One region of the Trichococcus sp. genome, then DNA from elsewhere that is predicted to be linked to it. Evidence: riboswitches for the same ligand, from Rfam matches in the RefSeq annotation. Region 1 holds a riboswitch; the other holds the start of a gene.
What was found. A riboswitch is a leader RNA that binds a small molecule or an ion and turns the genes downstream of it on or off. The one in region 1 is predicted to bind thiamine pyrophosphate.
Positions count from the first base shown of each region.

Region 2: linked by a shared signal. The riboswitch ahead of thiW (energy coupling factor transporter S component ThiW) and the one ahead of tenA (thiaminase II) in region 1 are both predicted to bind thiamine pyrophosphate.

Region 1 is NZ_JBSQPW010000027.1:423-13,457, forward strand. It holds gene ACTCCX_RS08655 (helix-turn-helix transcriptional regulator) at 1-651, shown strand, start outside; gene ACTCCX_RS08660 (GNAT family N-acetyltransferase) at 799-1,380, shown strand; gene ACTCCX_RS08665 (sensor histidine kinase) at 1,422-2,960, opposite strand; gene ACTCCX_RS08670 (response regulator transcription factor) at 2,950-3,651, opposite strand; gene ACTCCX_RS08675 (hypothetical protein) at 3,819-4,175, shown strand; gene ACTCCX_RS08680 (energy-coupling factor transporter transmembrane component T family protein) at 4,461-5,228, opposite strand; gene ACTCCX_RS08685 (ABC transporter ATP-binding protein) at 5,225-6,712, opposite strand; gene ACTCCX_RS08690 (ECF transporter S component) at 6,727-7,305, opposite strand; gene tenA (thiaminase II) at 7,341-8,015, opposite strand; TPP riboswitch at 8,161-8,287, opposite strand; gene ACTCCX_RS08700 (transaldolase family protein) at 8,453-9,115, opposite strand; gene ACTCCX_RS08705 (PTS glucitol/sorbitol transporter subunit IIA) at 9,122-9,490, opposite strand; gene srlE (PTS glucitol/sorbitol transporter subunit IIB) at 9,563-10,570, opposite strand; gene srlA (PTS glucitol/sorbitol transporter subunit IIC) at 10,634-11,182, opposite strand; gene ACTCCX_RS08720 (transcriptional regulator GutM) at 11,233-11,685, opposite strand; gene ACTCCX_RS08725 (BglG family transcription antiterminator) at 11,686-13,035, opposite strand, start outside.
Region 2 is NZ_JBSQPW010000023.1:57,196-61,940, forward strand. It holds gene nagB (glucosamine-6-phosphate deaminase) at 1-538, opposite strand, end outside; gene nagA (N-acetylglucosamine-6-phosphate deacetylase) at 549-1,694, opposite strand; gene ACTCCX_RS07910 (MurR/RpiR family transcriptional regulator) at 1,765-2,580, opposite strand; gene thiW (energy coupling factor transporter S component ThiW) at 2,799-3,290, opposite strand; TPP riboswitch at 3,420-3,521, opposite strand; gene tnpB (IS200/IS605 family element RNA-guided endonuclease TnpB) at 3,768-4,745, shown strand, end outside.

The DNA.
Region 1 (13,035 bases):
GAAAAACTCTCAAAAGATCAGCTGATCTTATTGAATCCGAATGTAGAGTACTATTGGGACCTGACAGGAGATAAAGCTGCAGAAATCATCGAAATAGGCATTCACGGACTTGAGTTCTCAAAAATCGGGGATGCAGAGAGCGACTTCTCTTATTACCGCCATAACGACGGTGAAAAAGAAACCGCAACTTTCCTGAATTTATTGCTGGATGAAATGAGCACACGCAACCAAGGCTACGAAGAGGTCAGCAAACGCTTCGTCGAGATCATCCTGATCCACTTGTTGCGTCTGGAAGAATTCTCGATCCGCAATTCACTGAACAAAAAGAACCACAAAGAAATCCAAACGGTCAAGAATTACATGAAAGTGAATTACCACAAGAACATCACTTTGGATGACTTGGTGGATCTGGTCCACATCAATAAGTTCTACCTAATCCGGATCTTCAAGCAGGAAGTCGGCATGTCGCCGATCGACTACTTGATCCATATCCGTATCGACGAAGCGCAAAAAATGTTGCGCAACACCAATATCGCAATCGCCGATATCGCGCACTTGGTCGGCTTCCAGTCACCGTCGCACTTCTCGAAAACATTCCGGGAATTATCGAACTGCACGCCTTCACAATACCGCCGTCAAGGAAACCAATAATACAACAAAAAGAAGAAGCCGTTGCTTATGCGGCTTCTTCTTTTTGTTCCTCCAATGCCCGCAAATACTCTGCCGCCTCGCGCGGTCTGCGGACATGCAGTGGACAATGCTATACTGTAGTTAATAAACCTGAAAGGAACGATACGAATGATACGCAAAGCACAAAAAGAGGACTGCCCGGAACTGTATGATCTGATCCACGAGATTTTCGTTGATATGGAATTGCCGCTGCTTGATCTCTTGGATCCGGATGTCCTGAAAGCCGCGGTAGTTCGGGCGATGCACGAGGACGTCTACCGGTTCAGCTACCGCAACGGCCTCGTCTACGAAGAAGAGGGGGAAATACTCGGCTGTTGCTTCGGCTATCCGGGAGCCTCAGAACCGATCATCGATGCCGCACTCCGGACCGCTTTTGAGGAAATGCAGATCACTGGGCCCAGACTTTTCCCCGACAGCGAAACGTTTGCCGGAGAATGGTATCTGGATTCCATCGTGACGAAGCAGGCAGCGCGCGGAAAAGGTGTCGCCCACCAATTGCTGCAGGCACTGCCGACACTCGCCACAGCCGCGGGCGAAACCGTCATCGGCCTGAATTGCGACAAGGACAATCTGCAGGCAAAAAAACTCTATGAAAAAGTCGGCTTCCGGACCGTTTCCGAGCGGATTTTGAGCAGCCATGTCTATGACCATATGCAATGGGAACCCGAAAGAATTGCCGATATCAAATAAAAAAATCAGCCGCCGTCTGTATAAACACTGCAGCTGATTTTTTATTGTTTCAGGTCAAAAAGAAAGGTGGATCCTTTTCCAGGTATGCTTTCGACCGACAAAACGATGCCATGTCGATTGGCTATCTGCTTGGCGACAGCCAAACCCAGACCGGTGCCTTGCTTGTTACTTTCTTCATTTGATTTGAAGAACTTTTCAAAGATGTACGGTTGATCCTTTTCCGGAATCCCCGGCCCGTTGTCGGTGACAGCCAATCGGCAGCCTTCACCTGAGCCAGTCAAAGTGATCCGGATTTCGCTCTTTTCGGCAGAAAATTTGACGGCATTTTCCATCACGGCGAGCAGCATCTGCCGCAGCCGGGTATAGTCCCCCATCAGCATAAACGCCAGTGGCTCTTTCGAGAAAGTCAGCGTAATCCCCTTTTCCCTTGCGATATAGCGGACTGATCGGATGGCGTTCTCCACGACATCCACAAAATTCAAGGAGCTCATCTCCATTTGATAGTCCGGATTCTGCAACCGTGACAGTTCCAGCAGATCATTGATCATCCGCTCCAGATGGATGCTTTCGGTCAACATCTGCTGGTGGTATTCATCGATTTTGGAGGGATCCTCGACCACATGATCGTTCAAGGCCTCCAATGAACCACGGATGACCGTGACCGGCGTGCGCAATTCATGGGAGATGCTCGTGATGAAATCCTTGCGCATCTTATCCAGTTTGGCGCTCTCTTGCGCGGCTTCCGCCAACTTATCCGCCAGAATATCGATATTAGCCGCAAGCGAACCCATTTCATCATCTTGGACGATGCCTGTCTGAGCTTCGTAATGGTTGTCCGCCAACTGCTGTGTCGTTTCTTCCATCCTTTTCAGCGGCTGGATGAAGCGTTTCGCCAACAGGACCGCTATCCCGATGGCTGCGATCAAGGCCACCGCTGCACTGATCCCCAAGGTCGACAGCCCCGAGCGCACGGCAGTCTGCATGTTTGCGATATAGTCGTGCAAAAGGACCGCAGCAATGACCTCCCCTTCTGAGGAGAGCACCGGTGCCCCGACCGTGATGGAGGTATCCTCCAATAATGGGCTGAAGCCTTCGCTGAAGGCGACTTCGCCTTCGAATACCTCATCGACAAGCGCCAGCGCAGCGCCTGGTAGTTCCGCATAGGTGATCTCTTTTTTGCCGGTCCCGACACTGATCGTCTCTGCGGATTGATCGACGATCCACACCTCGCCCATCGCGATATCCTGAATGGCTGTGATATAGGCGTTGTATCCGTTCACATTATTGCGTCCGGTCGCCCCAGTTGCGCCGGATTGCGCGACCAGGGGATTACCTGCCTGCTTTCCGGCATCATTACCATTCACAGTGAGTGCGCCCTCATCTAAAGCGGGACTCCCGCCTTCCAGATAATCCGCGACGCCAGCAGCGATCGCCTCGGCCCGCTCCTGCATACCCGCCCGGTAGATTTCTTCGGTATGCCGGGTGAACAGCAACAGGAATGCCCCTCCGACCACCACGGAGAACAACAGGATGACGGATGCGAAATAGAGGACCAGCTTGCGGGTGATCTTATATTTCATCAGTTTCTACCTCAAATTTATAACCGACTCCCCACACCGTTTTGATGTCCCAAGCCGGATGGGGAATCTGGTCGATTTTTGCCCGCAGGCGTTTGATGTGCGAATCGACTGTCCGATTATCGCCGAAATAGTCGTAGCCCCAGACGCTGTCCAACAAATTGTCGCGGCTGAAAACCTTGTTTTTGTTCGTCGCCAAAATCCAAAGCAGCTCGATCTCTTTTTTCGTGAGATGGACTTGGTGACCGGCGACCTTTACGATAAACTCGTCCAACCGGATCTCCAGATCTTCATGGACGTAGAGTTTATGCTGATCCTTATTTTCCGGCGTCTGGTCCAAACGCCGCAGGATCGCCCGGATGCGCGCCATCACTTCGCCCGGCGAAAACGGCTTGACGATGTAGTCGTCCGCCCCGATATCGAGGCCCATGATGCGTTCGAAGTCTTCCCCCCGCGCCGTCACCATGATGATGGGGACCGAGGAAACTTTCCGGATTTCCCGGCATACCTCGAAACCGTCCTTTTTCGGCATCATCACATCCAACAGAATCAAGTCGAATTTGCCTTTCCCGAATGCCTGCAGCGCCTGCTCGCCATCATAGGCGACAGCCGTTTCGTAGCCATCCTTTTCTGCGTACTCCTTCAGGATGGCCGTGATCTGTTTATTGTCATCCGCAATCAATAGCTTTACCATCGTAATCACTCCTCATGGAAATCATACTGGAAAAATATGGCAAGATTATGTTTTCACCCCGATAATACCATACAAACGTGCCATTAAAAACACGCTTCTGCCATACTTTTTGATTATTCTATGTTCAAGAAAGAAATAACAAAAAAACATTCCAGGAGGAAACAAAAATGAACAAGACGAGAATCATGACTATCCTATCCGTTGCAGGCTTATTTGTTGGAGGGGCCGCGCCGGTACTGGCAGCGAGCGACACAGCAGCCCAGAACGGAACCATGAACCAAGAGCAGATCAAGTCAGGCGAATGCACAAACGAAGGCGCAAAAAAACAAGGTAATGAAGATGCAACCATGAAACGCGCCCGCGAGAAAAGCGGAACGTGCGACGGGACTGGTACGCAAGCCAAGCAGGACGGCAATCAAAATGCCACGGGCGAGACTGACGGCGACGGCAACCAATACGGTGCAGCCGATGCAGAAAATGACGGCAAGAACGGCGTCCGCGATCAATCCTGCCAAGCAGAATAACAGCTCATCATAGCAATACGAAAATACCAGACAGAGGGGCGGTCTCGAAACGAGACCGCCCCTCTGTCTGGTATTTCTTTGCATTCGCAGAACGGAAACCCGAGAGAGCGCGCATCTGTCGACTAAACGATCACCGAAAACCACATCAAACCTGACCGAGCGTCCTTTTGTCGGGCATCCGCCCAGGACGGTACCGCGGATTGTCGAGAGATCACGCAACTGTAGGTGGTTCTCGCCGCCAAAGTCTTTTTGGCATTTTGTTCAGAGCATCCATTCCTTGTAATTTCAGAAAAACTCCTTCGCGCCGTAGACCACGATCCCCAGCATCCCCATGTAAGCCAGGAACAGGACATCATTTCCGGAAAAGCCGATATCATAATAGTAGGTCCGGCTCTCCTTGTCGGAAAAGCGTTTCGCTTCCATAGCAACGGCGATGCGGTGCGCACGCCGGATGCTACCGGACAACAGCGGGATGGTGTAGACTTTCATCTTGAAGAGGATGCCCTTCAGCCCCTTCACCCTTTCGCCGCCGCGCACCTTGCGGGCATTGCGGATCGTTTCGAATTCCTCCGTCATGATCGGGATCAAGCGCAGCGCCGCCATGAAGCTGTACGCGTATTTAGGATCCATCCGCAGCTGCTGCATCAACGAATAGAATAAATTGACTGGCCGGGTCGTCAAGGCGAAGGTCAAGCCAAGCACGGCGAAGACCAATGCGCGCAAGCCGATCAGCATGCCCCGCAGGAAACTTTCTTCGGTGATGCGGATCAATCCCCATTCGAACCAAAGCGTTTGTCCGTTCCCGAACAGGATCATGGCGCTGGCTGTCGATACGAAAATCGCACAGAACGGGATCAGCAGCAACAAGATCCGCTTCAGCGGCTGCCCCGTAAACAGCAGGAACAGGAGCAAAAGCCCGCTGCCGATGAATGCCATCAACTCAAGATTACGGACAAACAGCACAACGATGCATGTCAGCAGCGCCACGGCCAATTTCAGGCTGGGATTGACCCGGTGAAGCCAGGTTTCTTTGACCATTTCCCATTCCCTCATCCGCAGAGCCCCCCTACCAGCCGCAGATCGGCGGAGACTGCGGTCCGCCTGTCCATAGCCGATCCCGTGGTCTCGCGGATTTCGCCGTCAACAACTTGCCAAAATGCCGTCCCGTAATTCCGGGCGATCACTTCATCGTGCGTCACCATCAGGATGACAGCGCCTTTTTTGCGGTAATTCTCCAAAAACCCCAACAAGGCGAAGGTGTTTTTGGAATCCAATCCGAAAGTCGGTTCATCCAAAAGGATTAGCTGCTGGCCTTGGATGATCGTCGCCGCTACGCTCAGACGGCGCTTCTGCCCCATCGAAAGTTGGAAAGGATTTTTCTCCCGCTGTCCGCTCAACTGGAAGAGCTCCAGATATTCCTCCACAAGCCGGTCGATTTCGGCTTGGCCTTTCCCGTCCAGCCGGAGCGAGTAGGCCATCTCTTCATAAACCGTGTTCGCAACGAACTGGTACTCCGGATTCTGGAAGACGAAAGCCATCCGCTCCGCCAGCTTCTTCACTTTTTTGATCGGCCTGCCCTCCAGCTCACAGCGGCCGCTCGTTTTGATGAACTGCATGACCGCATGGAGGAAGGTGCTTTTCCCAGCGCCGTTCTGACCGTGGATAATGACCCATTCGCCAGGGTAGGCCGCCAGCTCGACTCCGCTGATTTTTGTTTCCCCATTGCGGAAGCCTTTGAAATCGCGCAGCTCCAATAGCGGACGCTGCAACCCAAAAGAACCGTGCTCCCTTTGCAACGGCGTTCCTGCCAGATGCCGGTCCCATACGCCCGGAAACCAAATGCCTTGCTCCATCATCTCATCCTTATAGGCCGAGAAGATTTCTGCGTTCGGCCCATCGGCGATGATACGGCCGGCTGCATCGAACAGAACAAGGCGTTCGGCGAATACGAGCACATGATCGATTTTGTGCTCCACGATGACGACCGTTTTGTCCCGGCAGACTTCCTGCAGCACTTCCCAGATCGTCTCCGTCCCTTGCGGATCCAGCATGGCGGAAGGTTCGTCCAAAAAGAGCACCTCCGGATCCAAAAGCAATACCGAGGCGATCGCCAGCCGCTGCTTCATCCCGCCCGACAGGCTCGCGATGGGGATGTGGCTATCCGCCAATTCCAAGCCCACTTGTCGAAGCGCGCAGTCTATTCGGGCAGCCATCTCCTCGCGCGGAACCGCCAGATTTTCGAGCACGAATGCGAGCTCTTCATCGACGTAAGGCATGCAGAACTGACTGTCCGGATCCTGGAAAACGTAGCCCCAGGAAGCCGGCGTCACGAGCTTTTCTGCCTTCAGCGGCACTTCGATCGATTGCGGAATCAGCCCGCTCAGCACCTGCAGCAGCGTGGATTTGCCGCAGCCGGACGGGCCCAACAGCAGCACTTTCTCACCGGCCGCGACCGAAAAGTCCAAGTCGCGGAACAGCAAATCGGCATCCCCGGGAAATTTCAGCTTCAGTTTTTCGACATAGGCTTGCTTGCCCATTTCCGCCAACCCCCTCAATCCAACTCTGTGAAATCATCACTCGTAAGCGGACGGACAAGGTTCGTCACGCCGGTGTCCTCCAAAACTTCCGCCAGGTAATAGGCCAGCACGCCGGCAAAGAAAATCGAGCCTGCGAATCGGGCAAGCAAGTAAAGTGCCAAGTTCCATGGAGCCAACTCGGCGATCTGGCCGTTCAGCGCATCCACCAGCAGCGATCCCACGCAAGATGCCGAGGCAGCCAGAGCGGCAACCTTCAGATCAAAGCGTTTGTAGCGGAAGGCCATGAACACCAATTCCGCAAACAAGCCCTGCACCACGCCGGAAAGCAGCACGGTCAGACCCCAAGGCGAACCCAACAGGAATTCTCCTGAAGCTGCGGCGATTTCCGCCAACAGCGCCACACCCGGTTTGCGGATGATAAAATAGGCGACGGTTCCGGCGATGAACCACATGCCGTAAAGCAGCTGATCAAGGTGCAGACCCAACGGCTGCACTGCGTAATAGACCGTCCCCCACAGGATGTAGACGATCCCGAATGCGATGGCGATGACGATCGTCACCAAAATATCTGTCAGTTTCAATTCTTTTTTCATTTTTTCTGTCTCCTCTTTATGTTTTATTTTTATTTTTATTTTTCCAACGGCACCGGCCAGGTCTCCATCCGGTAGCCCATTTCCCAAAAAGCGTATTCGTATTGGCTGCTGATGATGAAATGCGCTTTCATCCTTTCGCGGTCCGCCTCGCTCACGGCTACGGCGATTTTATCCAGATGCGCAATCTGTTCATCCACCCGGTCCTGGAAATCCTTCCCGCCATAGGTAGCGATCCATTCCTGATAGATCGGTTCTTCCGGCGCCGCGTCCTGGAAGGCGTCCCCGATTTCGGCGTAGAGCCAATAGCACGGCAGCACGGCAGCGATGACGTCCCCCAGATGGCCCGCGTGTCCGGCCCGGTAAAGGTGGGAAGTGTAGGCGTAAGTGGTCGGCGCCGGTTTGAAAAACTCTTTTTCCTCCGCGGTGATGCCCAGCAGTTTTGCAAATTGTTCATGCAGGCCGATTTCGGCGCTGTACGTATGCTTCGCGAAGTCGGCGAATTGGTTGGTCGTCTCGATATCCGGCGCTTTGGCCGCGCCAAGCGCCAAAATTTTGGCGAAGCGCGTCAGGTAATAGGAATCCTGCTGGATGTAGAAACGGAAATTCTCCAAAGGCAAGCTGCCATCCCCGATCCCTTTGACGAACGGATGCACCATGCTGGCCGCCCAGATAGGTTCGACCGCTTGGCGGATTTCTGCTGAAAATGTCACTGCTTTCCCTCCATATGTTGGGAGCATCCGCCAGGTTCTGATCCATCCGGACGGCCGCTCTTATTTTTTGCAAACAAAAAACCACTCTCTTCCCAACGGAAAAAAGTGGTTGTACGTTCCTTAGCTGATAGGGACTTACTTGGCCAAAAAGAGGCCGCCACTTCCCTACGCTGGTACAAACCAGATCAGGTTCTAAGGGTCTCGAAGTCCTACTTCGATCTCAGCTTTTTGGCGGACAGTCATCCGCCGGTAAAGCACCCCTAGTGGTTAAAAAGAATATTCAGTTCGTTTGCTGTTGTTCTAATCGTATCATAATTTTTCAGGAAGTCAACTCACTGTTGTCCTGCTTATCGGTTGATGATGTGCACAACAGAAAAAGCTGCCCCAATGAGGCAGCCTTTTCTGTAAGTGAAATCCACATGATCAAATTTGGTGGGTTACGCTCCGTATTTTCCAAACAATGCTTGTCCATCCGCTTCAAAAACCTGCAGTGCCTGCAATGCCAAATCTTTGTTAAGCATACTGTTCAGGACATCCGGAGGGATCGTGGCAGTATGAGCGCCCGATTCCAAAGAATCGATGACTTGTTGGGAATTTTTGAAGCTCGCTGCCATGATTTTGGTCTTGTATCCTCTGGCATCGATGAATGTCCGCATGGAACGGATCGCTTTGAATGGATCGATCGCATTGTTCAGCATCCTGTTCACATAGGGTGCCAGATAATCACATCCTGCGGCGGCGGCCAGGATCCCCTGATCGGCAGAATAGATCAGTGTACCGAGGATATCTCTCTCCGGATCATCCTCTTTCACTTTTTTGATTGTTTCCAATCCTGCTTTTGTAACGGGAATCTTTATCGAAAGTCGATGATTTGCATCAAATGTCTTTATTGCTTCATAATCGGCAAACATTTCTTCAGCAGTCGTACCCAGCAATTGCACAAAAAGTTCCGTCGGCTCCAAAGCCAATAAATCTTGTAATTGTTTGAAGCGACTGCCGGAACCGGTCGACAAAATCGTCGGGTTGGTGGTGACTCCTTTCAGAAATCCGCTGTTCAAAAAACTTCCGATTGCTTTGATGTCGTTAGAATCTATGTACATAAGCGACTACCCCACAGTTTCAGTTATTTTGATGATGGTGCCTTCCGCGATTTCGTTCACTGCCTTGTTTTCGACATACAGTGACCCTGCCAGTTCAGCGACGGTTTCCCCACTGAAGTTGATGGTGATGTGCCCTAAATCCCTCAAGTTTTTGTTGACGACATCTCCTACAGCTGTGACGCGATAACTTTCATCGCCGATAACCAACGCGTGTCCCAGTTGAATATCTTCCTCTAGCGCATTTTGTTCAATCAGGAAGCAATAAGGCCGCAATGCTTCCGGCGCATCGTCTCCGAACAATACCATCATATCCTCCGCCAAGAATTCCTTCGCGTTGGGTCCGATTTCTGTGACTACCGTTGAATAAATTGACATTTTCTTCACCTTTTCCGATCATTAGTTTTTAGCATATGAGGCCAAGCGGGCTTGGTCTGCTTTTCTTCCTTTTTAATATAGTCCGAAGCTTGCTAACCAAGCGACGAATACGCGGGGCACACCGTTCAGGAATCGCGAGTAAAGAACGGATGGCACGCCGACTTCCACTGTTTTGGCTTCTGCTTCCTGCAAGCCTAACCCTACCGGAATGAAATCGCAAGCATTTTGTGTGTTGATTGCGAATAAAGCCGGTAAAGCCAAACTCGGTTCGATATTGCCTTTGCCGATTTCAACGCCGATCAATGTTCCGATAACTTGCGCAATTACAGCGCCAGGTCCCAATAAAGGAGAAAGGATAGGCAGAGAGCAGATGAAGCCGATGACCATCAATCCCCAGACATTGCCTGCCAACGGAATCATCATTTTCGCGAACAGATTGCCGATTCCGCTGCCTTGGATGATACCGATCAGCATCGCCACAAAGGCCATGAACGGGATGATCGTCTGCAATACCGTCTGCACCGCTTCACGGGCTGACTGCAGCATGATCGCAATCCCTTTACCGGCAGCCAAACCGATTTTAGCCACAACGCTGCCTTTTTCGGCGTTTTGTTGCGTCAGCTTTTTGTCTGTCGTGTAAGCTACCTTTTCTTCTGCAACTGGTTCTGCAGCAGCCGTGCTTGCCGCCGCTACGTTTGCTGTTTCGCCGGTGACTTGGATCTGATTCAAACCAACATTTGAAACGTAAATTTCTTCGGTGATGTATTTAGCCAAAGGACCGGATTTGCCGGTGGCAACGACATTGATTGTTGGGATGCCTTTTTGCGGATAGATGCCGCATCTCAATGTTCCGCCGCAATCGATGATGGCCAATGCCGTTTCATCGTCCGGGATGGATGTTTTAAATCCATTCACGGCTTCCATCCCTGTAAGTTCAGCAATTTTGTCGACGATGGCAGGTTTTTCCCCTCCGCCAACGATGTAGATGAATTTATGTTTTTGCTCTGTTGGTGTGATGATCAGTGGTCCGCCCCAGCCGCCGGATCCTTTTTCGATTTTGATGCTGTTATATTTTGTCATAATGAATACCCCTCTCGTTCTCATGCATTCTGTTTGTTTTAAGCAACATCTTCTTGGTCGTTATTATTGAACTTTAGCGGTTTTGCTCAACTGGATGCCGGATTTTTTGCAGACATAAGCCGTCGTGAAGTCGGTTACGTATGCGCCGACAGCATTCATCACAAGCCCGACAAGCAGATAACGGATTGCCAATGGCGTGGTGCTCAAGCCTAACGTTTCAACACCTGAAGCGATTCCCAGGAATACGAACAATTCGCCTGCATTGATATGCGGGAAAAGACCGTTACTCGTGTGGTTGTATTGCGCAAGTGCCGCGTAGAAACTTGGTTTGTAAAATTCAGGCAAGAATCTTCCCAATGTGAACGAGGCGGGATTACCCAACATGAACGCTGCCAAGAAAGGCAGAATGCAGTTCCGGACCAAGGAATATTTGGAGAAGCGTTGTGCAAGTCCATTGATTCTTTCCTCACCGATCAGTTTGATCACGACGTTCATGAATACCATCAGCATCAAGACGATCGGCACGATGCCGGTCATCCAGCTCATAAATGTATCTGCACCTAATTGAAATAGTCCGATGAAGCTTTCTGCGCCTTTAACTAAAAAGTCCATATGTAACACTCCTTATTTTATGTATTATTTCCTATTATTTCTTACGCGATTTATCCGAATTTGATGTGTGTGATTTTTTTGGTCAGTTCCTTAAAGGGCGATTCTTTCTCCGGAATGATTTCTCCGCTCATGAACATCCTGTAGTTGGTGACCGCATTCATGATGGTTTTGCGGGTGATCTTGATTTCAGCCAGCACATCCGGATCGTCTGCCTTGATGGCTTCGATGGATCTGCCGTTGAAATTGTTGTACGGTTTGAATCTGGCTAAGATCGTGGTTCCCTGCAGCTTTTTGCCCCTGACGATGACGCCTTCCGCATCCAGTTGGAACATGATGATCGTTCCTGAGGTCAGTTTCCCTGCCCGTTTGCCTATCGCAACCCTGCCGTCCGCCTTCAATTCGTTGTATTCAGTGCCGAAATGCCTGATCTGGAAAAAGCCCAGTGCGCTTTGGATCAAAAAAGCACCGACAACCAGAATACCCAATGCAAACATATTGTTCATCTATTTTGTACCTCTTTTCTCCAGCATCTCAATCAACCCTTGTGCATCCTCCACTTTTTTCAGAACATTGATCAAAGTAGGCTCATTGATGACCTTAAAGACAAAATCATATACTTGCATCAAGATTTTCTCTTGTTGCTCAGAAATGTTCTCGGGTGTCACCAGAAACAACATCAAGGAAAAAGCATCATTGCGGTTGGCCATTGTGATGTTTCCCAAGACGAATACCAACTTGTTGATGTTGGGATCGGTTAAATGCGGGAAAGCTACCTTATTCTCATAAATCATCGTATGCCGTTCTTCTTTTTCGACGAACCGATCGAGGATATCCTCGGACAATCGGTATCTTCTGGACAGGTAGGACATGATTTCTTCCACATAATCAAAGTAGCCCATTTGGCCTTTCAGATTGACAAGGTGATAACTGATGTTTTCGTTCGTCAGGTACTTGATGTTGTATTGATCTTTCTCCACTGCATAGATTTTTTGGGCCAAGTCGTCCGGGCTGACCAGTCTGTCGATCTTGATGACAGGGACTTCGGTGTCCAAAGAGATCTCTTCGGTTGTGAACAGCAGCCGGAATCGCTTCAGTTTTTCTTTCGGAAGGCTGTCGGTGTTCAGGTGAACGATATTCATCTCATTCCCGACTATCTCTTTGATCTGCCTGCTGATCAGCTCAAAGCTGCCTCTCCCAAGATTGGTGATGATGCCGACATCCTTTGTGCTTTTGCCTTTCGGATCGTTCGCTTGCCGTTCGTCCAGCATCAGTGCGTAGTAGACAGCCAGATAGCTGATGTCATCCGCACTGGCACGCAATTGGTACAGGCGATTCAGTTCGGAAAGCGAAATCTTCGCCAGCTCGAAGGCTAAAGGGTATTTGAGTTTGATCTGCTCCAGGTAAAGATCTGTGTTTGGGATCCGGAAGACCAGTCTGTTTATCAGGAAAAGCAGATGGTATTTTACTTTATCAAAGAAGGCTTCTTCATCAATCTCGATCATGACCTGATCGCGTACCGTCTTCAGCATGCTGGAAACAACTTGCCTCAGCACCTCTTCGTTTTCGGTATTTTCGCTTCCTTTTACGTAAGCGGAATTCCTTGTGTTGATCGGGAAGGAAAGAAAAGCAATTTCATGGTCATTCAATGAAACCGCAAATTTCTTTTGCAGCAGTTGAACATAGGCGATGATGTTTGCCGAATCCGCCTCGAAGTTTTTGTACATCGGGATTTCGGAATCGATTGTATGCCCGTGCGTCACCCTGTGAGCGCTTACGGCGAAAGCCTTATAAAGCAATCCTTTTGCCTGCTCATCCAGCTTGTAGTCCCGGGCGAGTCCGTCAAGCACTCCTTG
Region 2 (4,745 bases), on a different contig from region 1:
AGAGGATTGATTGGATCCCCATCGAATAGGCAAAGCGCGGGACATCTTTTTCATCCGCAAAGTAACGTTTGTTGGAATCGATAGTGGATTGCCACAGCGCCACTTTCTGCGTGCGGGAATCAAAGGATGTGCCGGGCTCATTGAAACCGATGTGCCCGTTCGTGCCGATGCCAAGAATCTGCACATCGATCGGATTCGCTGCGATGATTGCTTCGAATTGCGCGCACTCTTCCACTTCATCCGCCATTCCATCCAGCAGATAGTTTTTCTTGAATGGTTTTGCATCGAATAATTGTTCATGCATAAAATGATGGTAGCTGTGCGGACTGTCCTCGGACAATCCCATGTATTCATCCAGATTGATCGATGTCATCCCCGAGAAATCAAGCTCGCTTTCCCGCATGATCCGGTACAGTCTCACTGGCGTGCTGCCGGTGGCTAACCCCAATACTTTTGCCCCGTTACTCATTTCTTCCCTGATTTTTTCGAATGCACAACGGCTGGCCTCTTCCGGAGTCGCTTTAATGATTATTTCCATGATCTATTCCCTACTTTCCGTTTCTTTTGAATACTGTATTGCCGTAACTGATGGTCTGTTGTACTTGGAATGCGCTGGATAGGAGCACCATATCGGCATCCTTGCCTGGAACGATTCCACCCTTTCGAACCAGACCGAATTCCCGGGCCTGATTGACGGAGCTCATTTTTACTGCATCAGAGATGCTGCAGCCGGTAAAGGCGATGATGTTCCTGAAAGCCTCCTGGAACTCCAGCACACTGCCCGCCAGACTTCCGCTTTCCAGACGGCCTTCGCCATCCTTGACGATGACCTTCTGCCCGCCCAACTCGCTGATGCCGTCGCCCATCCCTTTGGCGCGCATAGCGTCCGTAATCACTTCGATGCGGTCGACACCCTTCTGATTGAAGGCAATCTTCACCATTTCCGGATCGATGTGCAGACCATCGACGATCATTTCCGCGTAGATGCCCTCTTCCAGGAACGCGTGCCCGGTCACACCCGGTTCGCGGTGGTGGAGCCCTCTCTGCGCATTATAGAGGTGGGTGATGTGCGATGCCTTGGATTGTTGCAATTGGCTGCGACGAGCATTTGAATGCCCTACCGAAAGCACGATTTGGTTGTCCAGACAATACTTTTCGAAAGCTGTCGCATCGCTCGTCTCCGGCGCATAGGTGACCAAACGGATCAAACCGCCGCTCAAGTCCTGCCACTTGCGCATCAAAGCAGCATCCGGCAGTTTGATGTGTTCTTCCGGTTGCGCTCCCTTAAATACTGCGGAAATGAACGGCCCTTCGAGGTGGATGCCTTGGATGACCGGATTTTTTTCCGCGGCCTTGCGGATGCCGACCAAAGCCTTTTCGATATTTTCTGTCGATTGCGTCATCGTCGTCGGAAAATAACTGGTGATCCCTTCCCGGTGCATCGCCGCAATCATCCGGTTGATGCCCTCCGCATCACCGTCCATGTTATCCACACCATATCCGCCATGGCTGTGGACATCAATGAAGCCCGGCACCAGCCTGATTCCGGTTGCGTCAATCACTTCCTCGCCAGATTCGGGAACGTATTCCGACATATTCCCGACTGCGCTGATTTCTTTTCCGAACCGGATATACCCATCGGAGATGACTGTTTCCCCTGTATAAACTTCTGCATGGATGATCACTTTTTTCATTTGCGTTCCCCTCTTCGATCCTGAACTTTATTTTCACTGTGCACCTGCATGACTCAGCTGCCACTTCCCACTATTCCGATTTTTTCGAATAACCTTGCACATTTTTTCTCGTCAGATCCATGTTGTATTTGAAATTCTCATCCTGCACTAGGAAGGTCGAAATCACATCGATCAGATACATCATCCCGAACTGTGTGTTGACGAACACCGTGTTGTTGACGAAACGCGAGTGGTAACCGAAGCAAGTGACGTCCGCCAGTTTCGTCAGCGAACTGTTTTTGAAGCTCGTCAGGGCGATGATTTTCGCTTTTTTCTTCTTCGCGATCTCCAGTGACGCAATCAATTCCGGCGTTTCGCCTGAATTGGAGATGGCGATCACCAATTCATCCTGTTTGATGATCGAGCTGTTGATGATCATCAGATGGGAATCCGTAACCCCCGTGGCATTCAGACCCATCCGGATCAAGCGTTGCGCCAATTCAGCGGCCGTGAACCCGGAACTGCCGATGCCGTAGATGACTGTTTTGTTTGCGTTTTTGATCCAATCGACAACCGTTTCGATTGCCCGATCCTCAATCATCTGATTGGTTTCATCGATGACTTGCGTATAATAGCCATAAATATCATCATAGACGGTCGGCATTTCTTTCGACGGCTGATAGCTCGCCAATGATCGCAGCGCAATCTTCATATCCACAAACCCATCGATGTTGATCCGTTTACAGAACCGTGTGATGCTGGACGTCGAGGTATCCACTTTCGCCGCCAAATCCTTGATGTTCATATTTTTGATGGATGCTTTGTTCTGCAGAATGTAATCCGCGATTTTTTTCTCGTTCCCGGAAAAAGCGGAATATTGGTTTTGGATCTCTTCGATGATTGTCATTTTTCGTTGCCTCCTCTTGCTTTGCGTAGCCGCCAAAAGCGCGCTCCGCATTTCTTGACTTCGCCTCTTTCCCTTCGCTGATAGAATAACACATGAAAATGGTTTTTTTCAATTATTATTTTAAGAAAATAATTTTCATAGGTGTTTCGATTGGAGACACTTTTGGACAGCAAAAAGCCGCCCTCTTCCGAGAGCGGCTTGCTGTTTATGCGGATGTTTTAGATTCTGTTGCGATCCAACACACTTCTTTTTTCCATTTCCAGGATGATGAAATAAGCCATACCCGCTCCGATGGCGGAACTGATCGCGAAGCTCGGCAAAAAGAGCATCAATGCGGCTTCCATGCCCATAAAGAACTGCGCCAGCAAAGTGCTCGCCAACGACCCCAGGATTCCGGTGCCAATCCATTCACCCAGTGCCGCGTAACCGAGCTTTTGCGTTCTGGCATAAAACAGACCTGCACAAATAGCCCCGATCATGCTGCCCGGAAAGGCAAAGACGGTCCCTGTCCCCAACAAGTTGCGCAGCACGGAAACGCCGAAGGCCTGAAGGACGGCATATCCGGGTCCTAACCAGACAGCAGTCAATACGTTCAGCAGATGCTGCATCGGTGCTACCTTTGCAATGCCGATCGGGATGACAAAGATGCTGTTGCTGACTACCCCCATGGCGATGATCAAGGCAGTGGTGACTAATTTTTTTGTGTTCATAATGTTTTCCCCTTTTCAGTTTGATTCATTCCTTTTGAAGCCTGATCTATGCGAACCGTTTCCCCCTCCCTGAATTGAATGAAAATAAAAAGACACCTCCCCTGAGATGTCTTGGATATACGTACGGACTCCAGACCAAGCTCAGTTCCCTCCGCCAGTACGAACTGGATCAGGTTTGAAGGGTTCCGGCAATGCCGGTCTCAGCGCAATAGCGCACCCCTACTGAAAATAAAAAACGCTATATGATCTGATGCGAAAATCAAAAAATATAACGTTATGATGTCTATTTATCATTTTCCGCCAGAAGACTCCCACCTCTAGGAATGAAAAGGGCACAGCCCAATGAGTAGGTGGGCGATGAATGGCGGTAGGCGTCAGCCTATTCTTTTCGAAAAATCTTGCTACTAAAGAAGGCCCTCCCATTCGACTGAGAACAAACGTTCGTGTATAATAGGCGACAGAAGGAGATGACTGGCAATGATGATCCACAAAGCCTACAAGTTTCGGATCTACCCCAATCAGGAACAACAAATCCTGATTGCCAAGACCATCGGCTGTTCCCGCTTCGTGTTCAACCGCTTCCTGTCCGAATGGAACAAAATCTATAAGGAAACAGGAAAAGGACTGAGCTACAACGCTTGTTCCGCCAAGTTGACGTTGCTGAAAAAAGAAGAGGGGACACTCTGGCTGAAAGAGGTCGACAGTACCGCCCTCCAATCTTCCTTGCGGAATCTATCGGACAGCTACGACCGCTTCTTCAAGAAACAGAACAGCTACCCCCACTACAAGAGCAAAAAGAATCCGGTGCAGTCGTACACGACCAAGCATACGAACGGAAATATCGCGATTGTCGGGAACAAGTTGAAACTCCCTAAATTGGGGCTGGTTACATTCGCCAAGAGCCGGGAACCCGAAGGGCGTATCCTGAACGCCACCATTCGACGCAATCCGTCCGGAAAATATTTCGTGTCCATCTTGTGCGAAGTCGAAACCCACCCCACTCCCAAAACAAACACTACCGTTGGCGTGGATGTCGGATTGAAAGACTTTGCCATCCTATCGGATGAGGACAAAACCGTCTTCGAGAATCCGAAGTTTTTCCGAACAATGGAAAAGAAATTGGTGAAGGAGCAGAAAATACTGTCCCGCCGCATGGAGCAAGCCCGCAAGGACGGAAAGAAGCTGTTCGAGGCGAAGAACTACCAGAAGCAGAAACGCAAGATCGCCTGTATACACGAGGATATCACTAATAAACGGAACGATTACCTGCATAAAATCTCCACCGACATCATCAAAAACCACGATGTGATCGGGATTGAGGATTTGCAGGTATCCAACATGGTCAAGAACCGAAAACTTTCGAAAGCCATCAGCGAAGTCAGCTGGTCGCAATTCCGCACAATGCTGGAGTATAAAGCGAATTGGTATGGCAAAGAAGTCGTTGTTGTAGCAAAA